DNA from 3 places in the Micromonospora sp. NPDC005163 genome. Region 3 is predicted to be linked to each of the others. Evidence: riboswitches for the same ligand, from Rfam matches in the RefSeq annotation. Region 3 holds a riboswitch; each other region holds the start of a gene.

Region 1 (3,384 bases), on a different contig from region 3:
GGGCCGTCCCCGGCCTGGCCGCGATGGTCGGCGGGGGCGCAGGCGCCGAGCGCGAGCACCATGACGACCGCCGCGCTGGTCCGTCGCGCTGTCGCAGCGTCGTGGAAGATCATTCACCGATCCTTGCCCATGTGGGCTTCCCACCGCCGCCCGGCCCCTCGCTATCGGCAGCTCTCGCGGACGTCAGCCTCGGTTGGACTGGGTGAGGACCGCGTCCAGTAGGCCGGGGTAGAGGCGGTCCAGTTCGTCGCGGCGGAGGCGGACGTAGCGGCTGGTGCCGGCGGCGCGGGTGCGGGTCAGGCCGGCCTCGCGCAGCACCTTCAGGTGGTGACTGCGGGTCGCCTTGGAGACGCCGATCTCGAACGTGCCACAGGCGCGCTCGCCGCCCTCGGCGAGCGCCCGCACGATCTGTAGCCGCACGTCGTCGGCGAGTGCGGCCAGCACGGCGGTGACCGGTACGGCGGCCAGGTCGGGTTCGTGCGGCTCCATGTGACCAGTGTAACCGTTGTTCGACAATCGTCGAACATCTCCCTAGGGTCGGTGTCGTTGGTTCGAAAGTACTCGAACATTGGAGCTGACGATGCGATCCCGCGCCGCCGCCTACCCGTTACTCGCCGTGCTCAGTTGGGGAGTGATGTTCCCGATCCTGGCCAGTGCGCTGACCTGGGTCGATCCGCTCAACCTGACCACCGCCCGCTACCTGCTGGCCACTGTCATCCTGGTCGGCATCCTGCTGCTCCGCGAGGGCGCCGGCGCGCTGCGGCTCGGCGGCCGGGCGGTCGAGGTGGCGGTGCTCGGCGCGGTCGGCTTCGCCGGCTTCAACGTGCTCACCAACCTGGCGCTCGAACACGCCGCACCGCAGCAGGTCGCCCTCTTCGTGGCGACCACCCCGGTCATCACCCAGCTGGTCCGCTGGGTCCGCGACGGCGTACGCCCGAAGCCGCTCCTGCTGGCCCTCTCCCTGGTGGCGCTTCTCGGCGTCGGCCTGGTGATCACGCGCGGGAGCCTGGCCGGGCTCGGTCAGTTCGGCCTCGGCGGTCTGATGATGATCGGCGCGGTGTTCGGCTGGGCCATCTACACCCACGGCGCCAGCCGGTTCGGCGGCTGGTCGCCGCTGCGGTACACCACCCTCACCGCGCTCGCCGGCACGGCCGCCATGCTCGCCGCGAGCGTGCTCGCCGACGGCATCGGCTGGCAGCACGCGCCGGGAGCCGCCGACCTGGTGGCGGTCGCGCCGCAGTTGGCGTACGCCGTGATCGTGGGCGCCGTGGTCGCGGTGCTGGCCTGGAACACCGGCGTGCAGCGGCTCGGCACCGCCAACGCCGCGCTCTTCATGAACCTGGTCCCGGTGACCACCTTCGCAGTGCAGATCGCCCGCGGCTACCGGCCCGAGCCGGTCGAGCTTGTCGGGGCCGCGATCACCATCGCCGCCCTGGTCGCCGCCAACGTGGCGACCCGCGCCCGCACCGCCGCGGTGCCCGCGGACCAGGCGACCGCCGTCGTCGACCGGACGGCGGTCGTCGACCCGGTCGCGGTGGTGGCCCGCTAACCGGCCGGCCGAGTCAGATCGACGGCGCAGGTCGTCCCGGCCGCCGCCGGCCGATCGCTCACCTGGCGGGACGCCGGGAGCCTCCCGTCGCCGCATTGCCTAGACTCGGCGGCACAACTGAATACCTCATCCAGAGGGGCTGAGGGATACGGCCCGACGACGCCCCGGCAACCACCCCGCGCGCTCACCGCTGAGCGCCCCGCGGGGCAGGTGCCAATTCCGTCCCCGCCGCACCGTGCGATGCGGGGAAAGATGAGAGGACCCTCGACATGACGTCGACGCTCGCCGCCTCCGGCATCGACACCTCCGCCAGCCCCGCCCGCGCCCTGGTCTGCCGCGCCTGTTCGGCCCGCTACCCGCTCGCCGCCCAGCACGCCTGCTACGAGTGTTTCGGCCCGCTGGAGGTCGACTACGACGCCACAGCCCTGGCCACGGTCACCCGTGAGCGGATCGAGGCCGGCCCGGACAACATCTGGCGGTACGCCGCGCTGCTGCCCGCCGGTCAGGACCCGTCCACCCGCGTCACCCTGAACCCGGGGCTCACCCCGCTGGTAGCGGCCCCGCACCTCGCCGCCGAACTGGGCATCACCGCGCCGCTCTGGGTCAAGGACGACAGCGCCAACCCGACCCACTCGTTCAAGGACCGGGTCGTATCGGTGGCGCTCACCGCCGCCCGGGCGCTCGGCTTCACCCGGTTCGCCTGCGCCTCCACCGGTAACCTGGCCAACTCGGTGGCCGCGCACGCCGCCCGCGCCGGGGTGCCCTCGGTGGTCTTCATCCCGAGCGACCTGGAGCAGGGCAAGGTCATCACCACCGCGGTCTACGGCGGTGACCTGGTCGCCATCGACGGCTCGTACGACGATGTGAACCGGCTCTGCGGCGAGCTGGTGGAGACCGACGAGTTCGAGGACACCGCGTTCGTCAACGTCAACGTCCGGCCGTACTACGCCGAGGGCTCCAAGACACTCGGGTACGAGGTGGCCGAGCAGCTCGGTTGGCGGATCCCGGCCCAGGTGGTCATCCCGATGGCCAGCGGCGAGCTGCTCACCAAGATTGACAAGGCGTTCTCCGAGCTGGTCGAGATCGGTCTGGTCGAGGCGCCGGCCGGCGGCTGGAAGGTCTTCGGCGCCCAGTCCGCCGGCTGCAACCCGATCGCCACCGCCCTGCACGCCGACACCGACACGATCACCCCGGTCAAGCCCACCGGCATCGCCAAGTCGCTCAACATCGGCGACCCGGCCGCCGGCCTCTACGCCCTGGAGGCGGTCCGCCGCACGGACGGCTGGATGGAGTACGCCGACGACGACGAGATCCGCGCCGGCATCCGACAGTTGGCACGTACCACCGGGGTCTTCGCCGAGACCGCGGGCGGGGTCACCGTGGCGGTGCTGCGCAAGCTGGTCGAGTCCGGCCGGCTCGACCCCACGGCGGAGACGGTCGTGTTCAACACCGGCGAGGGCCTGAAGACCATCGACGCGGTAGCCAACCAGGTCGGCCCGACGCACCACATCAAGCCCTCCCTCCGCGCCGCCCGAGACGCCGGCCTCCTGGGCTGACCCAGGTTCGTTCCCACCCGTGCCGGGGATGGGGGATCGCCCGGATGGGGGATCGGGCCGATCCGCCGGGTAACTGGCATTTAGCTGTGAGTGTGGAAAACCCGCCGCTCTGGACTTGACGGCAGGAACCGGACGGCGCAAGATGCTCCGTGCGGGAGGGCATTTCGCCGGAGACTTTTGAAGTTCTTGCGACCCAACGCCGGAGGCGTTGTGCGAGTGTCCCTCCCGACCACGTCCGATCGGGCCAGCGATTAATTCGCTGGCCCGATCGCGTTTCCG
Region 2 (3,384 bases), on a different contig from region 3:
TCCAGGTGCCGTGCAGCATCATCGCCAGCAGCAGACCCGCGACCGGGGCGAGCACCCGCACGCGCCGGTCGGCGGTACGGGCCGCGACACCGAGCCCCACACCGGTCATCGAGGTGAACAGCGGATGGGCGAACCCGAACAGCAGGATCCGGACGATGAAGATGGCGATGACCTGTTGAGTGCCGGTCGCCGGGCCGTACCGGTCGGCGCCGGCCGCATAGCCGTACCCGCCCAGGTAGAGGATGTTCTCCACCATGGCGAAGCCGACCGCGGAGAGCCCGCAGTAGACCAGGCCGTCGGTGATCCCGGACCACTCCCGGCGACGGAACACCAGCAGCAGGATCGGGCCGAGGGCCTTGGTCAGCTCCTCGATGAACGGCGCCACCAGCACACCGGTGAGCGCGGACGGCAGCCCCCAGTCGGCGAACCGCGCGGCGGCGAACTCATTCACGGTGAGCGATGCGGCGGTGGAGACGAACGCCCCCCAGGCGAAACAGAAGATCAGGTACTTCAGCGGCTCCGGCTCGTATCGGTCGAGCCAGAGGAAGCAGGCGACCAGCACCGGCACCGGCAGGATGGCGGCGACCACCCCGATCAGCAGCGCCCGTACGCCGAGCGACTGGCCGAGCGTGAAGACCATGAACACCGCGCACCCCGCGATGAACAGCACCACCCCCGCCAGCACCAGGAACCGCCGCCACCCCAGTCGGCGCAGCGGCATCCGGGGCGCCGCGCCGGCGGACGGGGCTGCGGGCGCGGGCGGCGACGGCAGGGGTGCACCGGGCGGGGTGTCGGCCATGCGGTCAGCGTAGCCATCCGCCGCCGGCTGGTCCGGGCCCATCGGCAGCCGCTATGCTGCCGGCAGGTCACGAGCGCCAGCGTCAAGCCCCGGCTTGCTGGCCGGCAACCCTCGTCGAGTTCGCGGTGGGGTGCCCCGGGTGATGACCGGGCCCAGCCCGATCGGTGTGCTGGGCAAGCGCGGACCCCGTCCCGACATCGCACCCGGGGTCCCTGACCCCGGAGGTTCCGGCGTGTCCGTCACCCTCGTACCCTCGCTGCCCACCCGGTCCGGCAGCACGCCCGCGCCGGCCCCGTCGCGGCCGCTCGACGTGCTCGGCGTACCGGGCGAGATCAACCTCGACTACGCGGCCACCGCGCCGTGTGCGCGGGCCGCCGCCGACGCGGTGTCCGAGCTGCTGCCCTGGTACGCGAGCGTGCACCGGGGCGCGGGAGCGCTGTCCCGGCGCTGCACGCTGGCCTACGAGCGGGCCCGGCAGACGGTGGGCGACTTCTTCGGCGCCCGCGCCGACGACCACGTGATCTTCACCCGCAACACCACGGATGCGCTGAACCTGCTGGCGCGGGCGGTGCCCGCCGGCACGACGGTGGTCACCTTCGCCGGAGAGCACCACGCCAACCTGCTGCCCTGGCCGCGTGGCTCGGTACGGCTGCCGGTGCCCACCGAGCCCGCCGAGGCGGTACGCGCCCTCGCCGCCGCCCTCGCCGAGCTGCGCCGGGACAGCAACCCGGCGCTGCCGGTGCTGGTCGCGGTGACCGGGGCGAGCAACGTGACCGGCGAGCGCTGGCCGGTCGCCGAGCTCGCCCGGGTCGCCCACCGGCATGGGGCACGGATCGTCCTCGACGCCGCACAGCTCGCCCCGCACGCACCGGTCGACCTTCTCGCGCTCGACGTGGACTACCTGGCCGTCTCCGGCCACAAGCTGTACGCGCCGTTCGGCGCGGGCGTGCTGGTCGGCCGGGCGGACTGGCTGGACGCCGCTCCGCCGTACCTGGCCGGCGGCGGCGCCACCAGCCACGTCGGGCCGGCCACGCACGACGTGACCTGGGCGACCGGCCCGGCCCGGCACGAGGGCGGCACGCCGAACCTGCTCGGTGCGGTGGCGCTGGCCGCGGTGTGCGCGGCGCTGGCCGGGGCGGACCAGGCGACGCTGGCCGCCAGCGAGCAGGCGTTGCTGACCCGGCTGCGGACCGGCATCGCCGCCCTGCCGCACGTGGTGGAGCTGCGCACCTTCGGCCCGGACGCGCCCCGCGTCGGCATCGTCTCGTTCGTGGTCGCCGGGTGGGACTCGGCCGAGGTGGCCGCGCGGCTGGCCGCGGACCACCGGATCGGCGTACGGGACGGGCTGTTCTGCGCCCACCCGCTGGCGCGGCGGCTGCTCACCGAGGCGGCGGGGCGCACCGGCCGGCGGGATCTGCCGCCCACCGCGCTGCGCGCCAGCATCGGCCTGGGCAGCACGCCCGCCCAGGTGGACCGGCTGCTCGCCGCCCTCGCCACGCTGGGCTGAGCCGGGCCGGCCGGTGGCGTGAGCCGGGCCGGCCGGCGGTGCGGTCAGCCGACCGGTGGGGCGGTGGGCGGTTTCGGCTTCTCGCCCGGCTCGGCCGGTTCACCGATCGGCCGCTCCTGCTCCCCGAAGGCGGTGCGGATGCACCGGTTCGCCTCCTCCTGCTCGATTCCGGAGGCCACCAGCAGGTCACTCGCCGTGGTGCGGATCTGGGCGATCACCACGCTGCCCGAGAAGCCGACCCCGGCGCCGTACGCCCGACCGGCCTCGCTGACCGCCCGCAGTGACCTCTCCCGGGCCTTCTGTGGCTCCTCGCCCACGGCGAACTCGTGCTTGAGCAACCGGACCGACTCGGCGAGGTGGTTCATCGCGTCGGGCATCGGATCCGGCACCGGTTCCTCGTCCTCGATCAGCGTGACGGACCGGCGGATCAACGTGCCGGTGTTTCGCATCGCCCGGTCGATCGGATCCGCCGCCTCCGCGTAGTGGGTCAGCTCGTCGCGCCGGTGCCAGCGGGCCGGGGACAGGGTGGCGGTCTCCTTCGCCCCCTCGATCGCCTCGGCCAACGTGGCCAGCTCCTCCTTGTTGTTCCGCAACCGCTCCAGGGCCTGCTGGACCGTGGCGCGGTCCTGGTTGCGCAGCCCGTCGGCGGTGGCGTCGAGCTGGGCGGCGAGCAGGTCCAGCGCCGGCCGGGCGGCGCGGTTGATCACCCGGAGCGGGTTCAGCGGCAGCAGCACCGCCGTCACCAGCAGCGCGACCCCACCGCCGAGGAACGCGTCGACGAAGCGCGGAATCTCCAGGTTCTGGGTCGACGGGCTCAGCGTGACGATCAGCACCGCCGTGGCGGCCGCCTGGATGACGATGGCCACGCTGGCCCCGGCGAAGATGGTGAGCAGGATCGCCACCGTGACCACCAGGCCGAGCTGCCACGCCCCGGTGCCGAGCAGGTAGATGAGGAAGTCGCCGATGGCCACCCCGATCCCCACCCCGACGATCAGCTCCACGGTCCGGCGAAACCGCTGCCCGACCGACGCGGCCAGGGTGCCGACCGCGGAGATCGGCGCGAAGACCGGCTGCGGGT
Region 3 (3,384 bases):
CCCAGGCCGGGAGCACCCGCCGGATGCCCTGCGGAATGATCACCATCCGCATCGCCTCGCCCCAGGAGAAACCGAGCGCCCGGGCTCCCTCCAACTGTGCGGCCTCCACCGACTGGATGCCGGAGCGGAAGATCTCCCCGATGTACGCCGCCGCGATCAGCGACAGCGCCAGAATGCCCAGCGGGTAGGGGTCAGGTCCCCAGACCTGCATGCCCAGCGGCGCGAGCCCGACGCCGATCAGCAGGATCGTCGCCGCGGCCGGCAGCCCCCGGAACACGTCGGTGTAGACCCGCGCCGGCCAGCGCAGCCACCGGCTGCGGGAGATGCCGGCGACGGCCAGCAGCAGGCCCAGCACCGAGCCGAGCAGGGCGGCGGAGACCGCCAGGATCAGCGTGTTGGGCAACCCGACGGTCAGCATCTCGGGCAGCGCCTCGCGCATCGCGTCCCAGTCGAAGAAGGTCTCCCACAGGGTGCTCAACGGATCCATTGGTCGCCTCTCCTACCGCCCCGCTCGCTCGTCACCGGGTGTCTCAGGACGCGGCCGACGCCGACGCCGACGCCGACGCCGACGCCGACGCCGACGCCGACGGTGCGGCCGGCACGGTCACCGTGCCGCTGCCCGGGCGGAAGTCCGCCGGTACGGGCCGACCCGGGTAGTACTGCGCCTGCAACCGGCTCCAGGTGCCGTCCGCGATCACCTCGTCGAGGCCCTTGTTCAGCGCCTCCCGCAGTTTGTCGCCGCCCTTGGCGACGGCGTACGCGGTCGGTGCCGGGCTGAGCTGCTTGGCCGCCACAGTGATCTTGCCGTTGCTGTCGGCCGCCGACGTCTCGCCGATCTCGGCCGGGGCGATCCACGCGTCGGCGGTGCCCGCCTTGAGCTGGTTGATCGCGCCGTTGTAGTCCGGCACCCGGACCGGGTTGAGCTGCTCGCCGGTGGCGTAGTCGTCCTGGACGGTGCCCTGCACCACCACGACCCGCTTGCCGGCGAGCTGGTCGAAGCCGGTGATCGGCGAGCCGGCCGGCACGTCCAGGCCGAAGTAGCCGAAGTCGTAGCCGTTGCCGAAGTCGACCGTCTTCTTGCGCGCCTCGGTGATGGTGATCGAGGAGCTGCCGACGTCGAACTTGTGGTTGTTGACCTGGGAGAGCAGCGCGGAGAAGTCGGTGCCGACGAACTCCACCTTCAGGCCGAGCTTGCTGGCCACTGCGGTCAGCAGGTCGTTGTCGAAGCCGGTGAACTTGCCGTCCTTGAGGTACACGTTCGGTGGCGCGTCGGTCAGCGTGCCGGCGCGCAGCACGCCCGGCTGCGCCAGACCGTACGGGTTGGCGGCGGCGTCGGACGAGGTGTCGTCGCCGCACGCGGTGAGCGCGGTGGCGGCCAGGATCGTGGACGCGCCGAGGGCCGCGGCGCGGGTCAGGGCAGGAAGGAATCGCACAGGTGTCTCCGAAGTTTGCGCAGCGGCGGACGCAGATGTGCGCCGCCGACGGTGCGCCCGGTGGGCGTACCGCTGGGATGGGTTCGGGAAGGGGTGCGCTAGTACGCGCGGCCGCGACAGGCGGCGCTGCACACCCGCATCAGGTCCACGTGCCGCCTGCGGGTCAGTGCCGGTGTCGGCCAGCCGGTGCGGGAATCCGCGGCGTCGGCTGATGGTGTGGTGCTGAGGATGCGCATGGCTCTCCCGGGTCTGTGCTGACCTGGGTGCCAGGCCACGCTTGCACCGACGTCGTGCCGGTGCCTGGTCTTCACCCGGGGCACCCCACCGCGGAGGAGGGTTGCCGGCCAGCGAGCCGGGGCTTCGCGCTGGCGCTCATGACCTGCGCCGAGGCTAGCAGCCCGGGGAGGCGGATCGTCCAGTCGTTATGACCACGCTCACCGTCCGCGACTGGCGTCCGGTCGGCAGGTCAGCTGGCGTGCACGTGCGGACGGCGGCGCGGGTCGGGTTCCTGGCGGCGCAGGATCTCCCGGGTGACCGGGGCGATCTCGCCGTGGCCGAACGCCAGGTAGCGCAGCAAGTTGCCGCCCGGGTTGCCCTCGGTCCACTCGAAGTAGATGTGCGGGCACCGCCCCGCCCGGTCGCGGATATCCAGCAGCAGGGCGGCCACCGCGCTGGGCACCGCGGAACTGGCGAGGCTCAGCACCGGGTACCGGTCGTGCTCCACGCTGCCACGGATCAGCAGCTCGGTCTCGAAGTCCGACGGGTCGGTCACCGTCACCTCGACGAAGATCACCGCGCTGTCGGCCGGGAAGTCGTTGTCCGCCACGGTCTGGGCGAGCTTGTCGCGGTACTCCGCACGGTCCCGGGTGGCCGGCTCGTGCGCGATGAGGCGGACGCGGCGCCCGCTGCACTCGTCGATCAACCGGGTGGCCTCGGCGTCCAGCTCCACCCGGTCGACCCGCAACTCGAAGGCGCGGAACAACCGGGACAGCAGCGACACCACGATCATCCCGCCGATGAAGCAGGCCGCGATCTTCACGCCGTCGGGACGTTCCACCACGTTCGCCGCGGTGGTGTAGACGAAGGCGATCGCGATGATCCCGAACGCGACCGTCCGGCCACGCTGGCGCCGCCGCCGCGCCGCGAGGGTCACCGCCGTCGCCGCCGAGGTGATCAACACCAGGACCCCGGTGGCATACGCGCCGCCCTGCGCGTCCACGCTCGCCCCGAAGGCGACCGTGATCAGAAACGCCACCCCGGTGAAGACCAGCACCAGTGGCCGTACGGCCCGGGCCCAGGTCGGCGCCATGCCGTAGCGGGGCAGGTAGCGGGGTACGAGGTTGAGCAGCCCGGCCATCGCCGAGGCCCCCGCGAACCAGAGGATGCCGATGGTGGACAGGTCGTAGACCGTGCCGAACACCTCACCGAGGTTCTCGTGCGCCAGGTAGGACAGCGCCCGGCCGTTCGCCGGCCCGCCCGGCTGGAACGCCTCGGGCGGGATCAGGACGGCGGTGGTCACGCTGCTGGTGATCAGGAAGACACTCATGATCGCGGCCGCGGTGGTGAGCAGCCGGCGGGCGCCGCGGATGCGGCCCAGCGGGCGGTCCTCCGAGTCCCGCCGGTCCCCGCGGATGTGCGGCATGACCGCCACCCCGGTCTCGAAGCCGGACAGGCCCAGCGCCAACTTCGGGAACACCAGCAGCGAGAACCCGATCACCAGCAGGGGATCCCCGTGGCTGGTGGTCAGCGCGCTGGTCCAGTCCGCGACCGCGCTCGGGTGCGTCACCACCCGCCACAGACCGTCGGCGATCACCACCGCGTTCAGTGCCAGGTAGACCGCGACCAGGACGACGGCGATCCCGATGGCCTCACCGAACCCCTTGAGGAACACCGCGCCGAGCAGCGCCACCAGCAGCAGCGTGACCAGGACCTCGTGTCCCCTGAGCGCGCT

What was found. Region 3 has a riboswitch for S-adenosylmethionine ahead of ACWD6N_RS09615 (ABC transporter substrate-binding protein). Riboswitches for the same ligand answer to the same signal wherever they lie in the genome.
Region 1: it holds a riboswitch for S-adenosylmethionine, as region 3 does, so the genes downstream of both, thrC (threonine synthase) here and ACWD6N_RS09615 (ABC transporter substrate-binding protein) in region 3, are expected to answer to the same signal.
Region 2: it holds a riboswitch for S-adenosylmethionine, as region 3 does, so the genes downstream of both, ACWD6N_RS33295 (aminotransferase class V-fold PLP-dependent enzyme) here and ACWD6N_RS09615 (ABC transporter substrate-binding protein) in region 3, are expected to answer to the same signal.

The regions. Positions count from the first base shown of each region.
Region 1 covers NZ_JBSFYP010000004.1:457-3,840, reverse strand. The annotation lists gene ACWD6N_RS04855 (DUF4232 domain-containing protein) at 1-113, opposite strand, end outside; gene ACWD6N_RS04850 (ArsR/SmtB family transcription factor) at 184-489, opposite strand; gene ACWD6N_RS04845 (DMT family transporter) at 581-1,549, shown strand; SAM riboswitch class I at 1,673-1,808, shown strand; gene thrC (threonine synthase) at 1,819-3,105, shown strand.
Region 2 covers NZ_JBSFYP010000083.1:3,500-6,883, forward strand. The annotation lists gene ACWD6N_RS33290 (PrsW family intramembrane metalloprotease) at 1-841, opposite strand, end outside; SAM riboswitch class IV at 865-985, shown strand; gene ACWD6N_RS33295 (aminotransferase class V-fold PLP-dependent enzyme) at 1,056-2,306, shown strand; gene ACWD6N_RS33300 (FUSC family protein) at 2,351-3,384, opposite strand, start outside.
Region 3 covers NZ_JBSFYP010000009.1:98,714-102,097, reverse strand. The annotation lists gene ACWD6N_RS09620 (amino acid ABC transporter permease) at 1-487, opposite strand, end outside; gene ACWD6N_RS09615 (ABC transporter substrate-binding protein) at 531-1,433, opposite strand; SAM riboswitch class IV at 1,702-1,813, opposite strand; gene ACWD6N_RS09610 (APC family permease) at 1,900-3,384, opposite strand, start outside.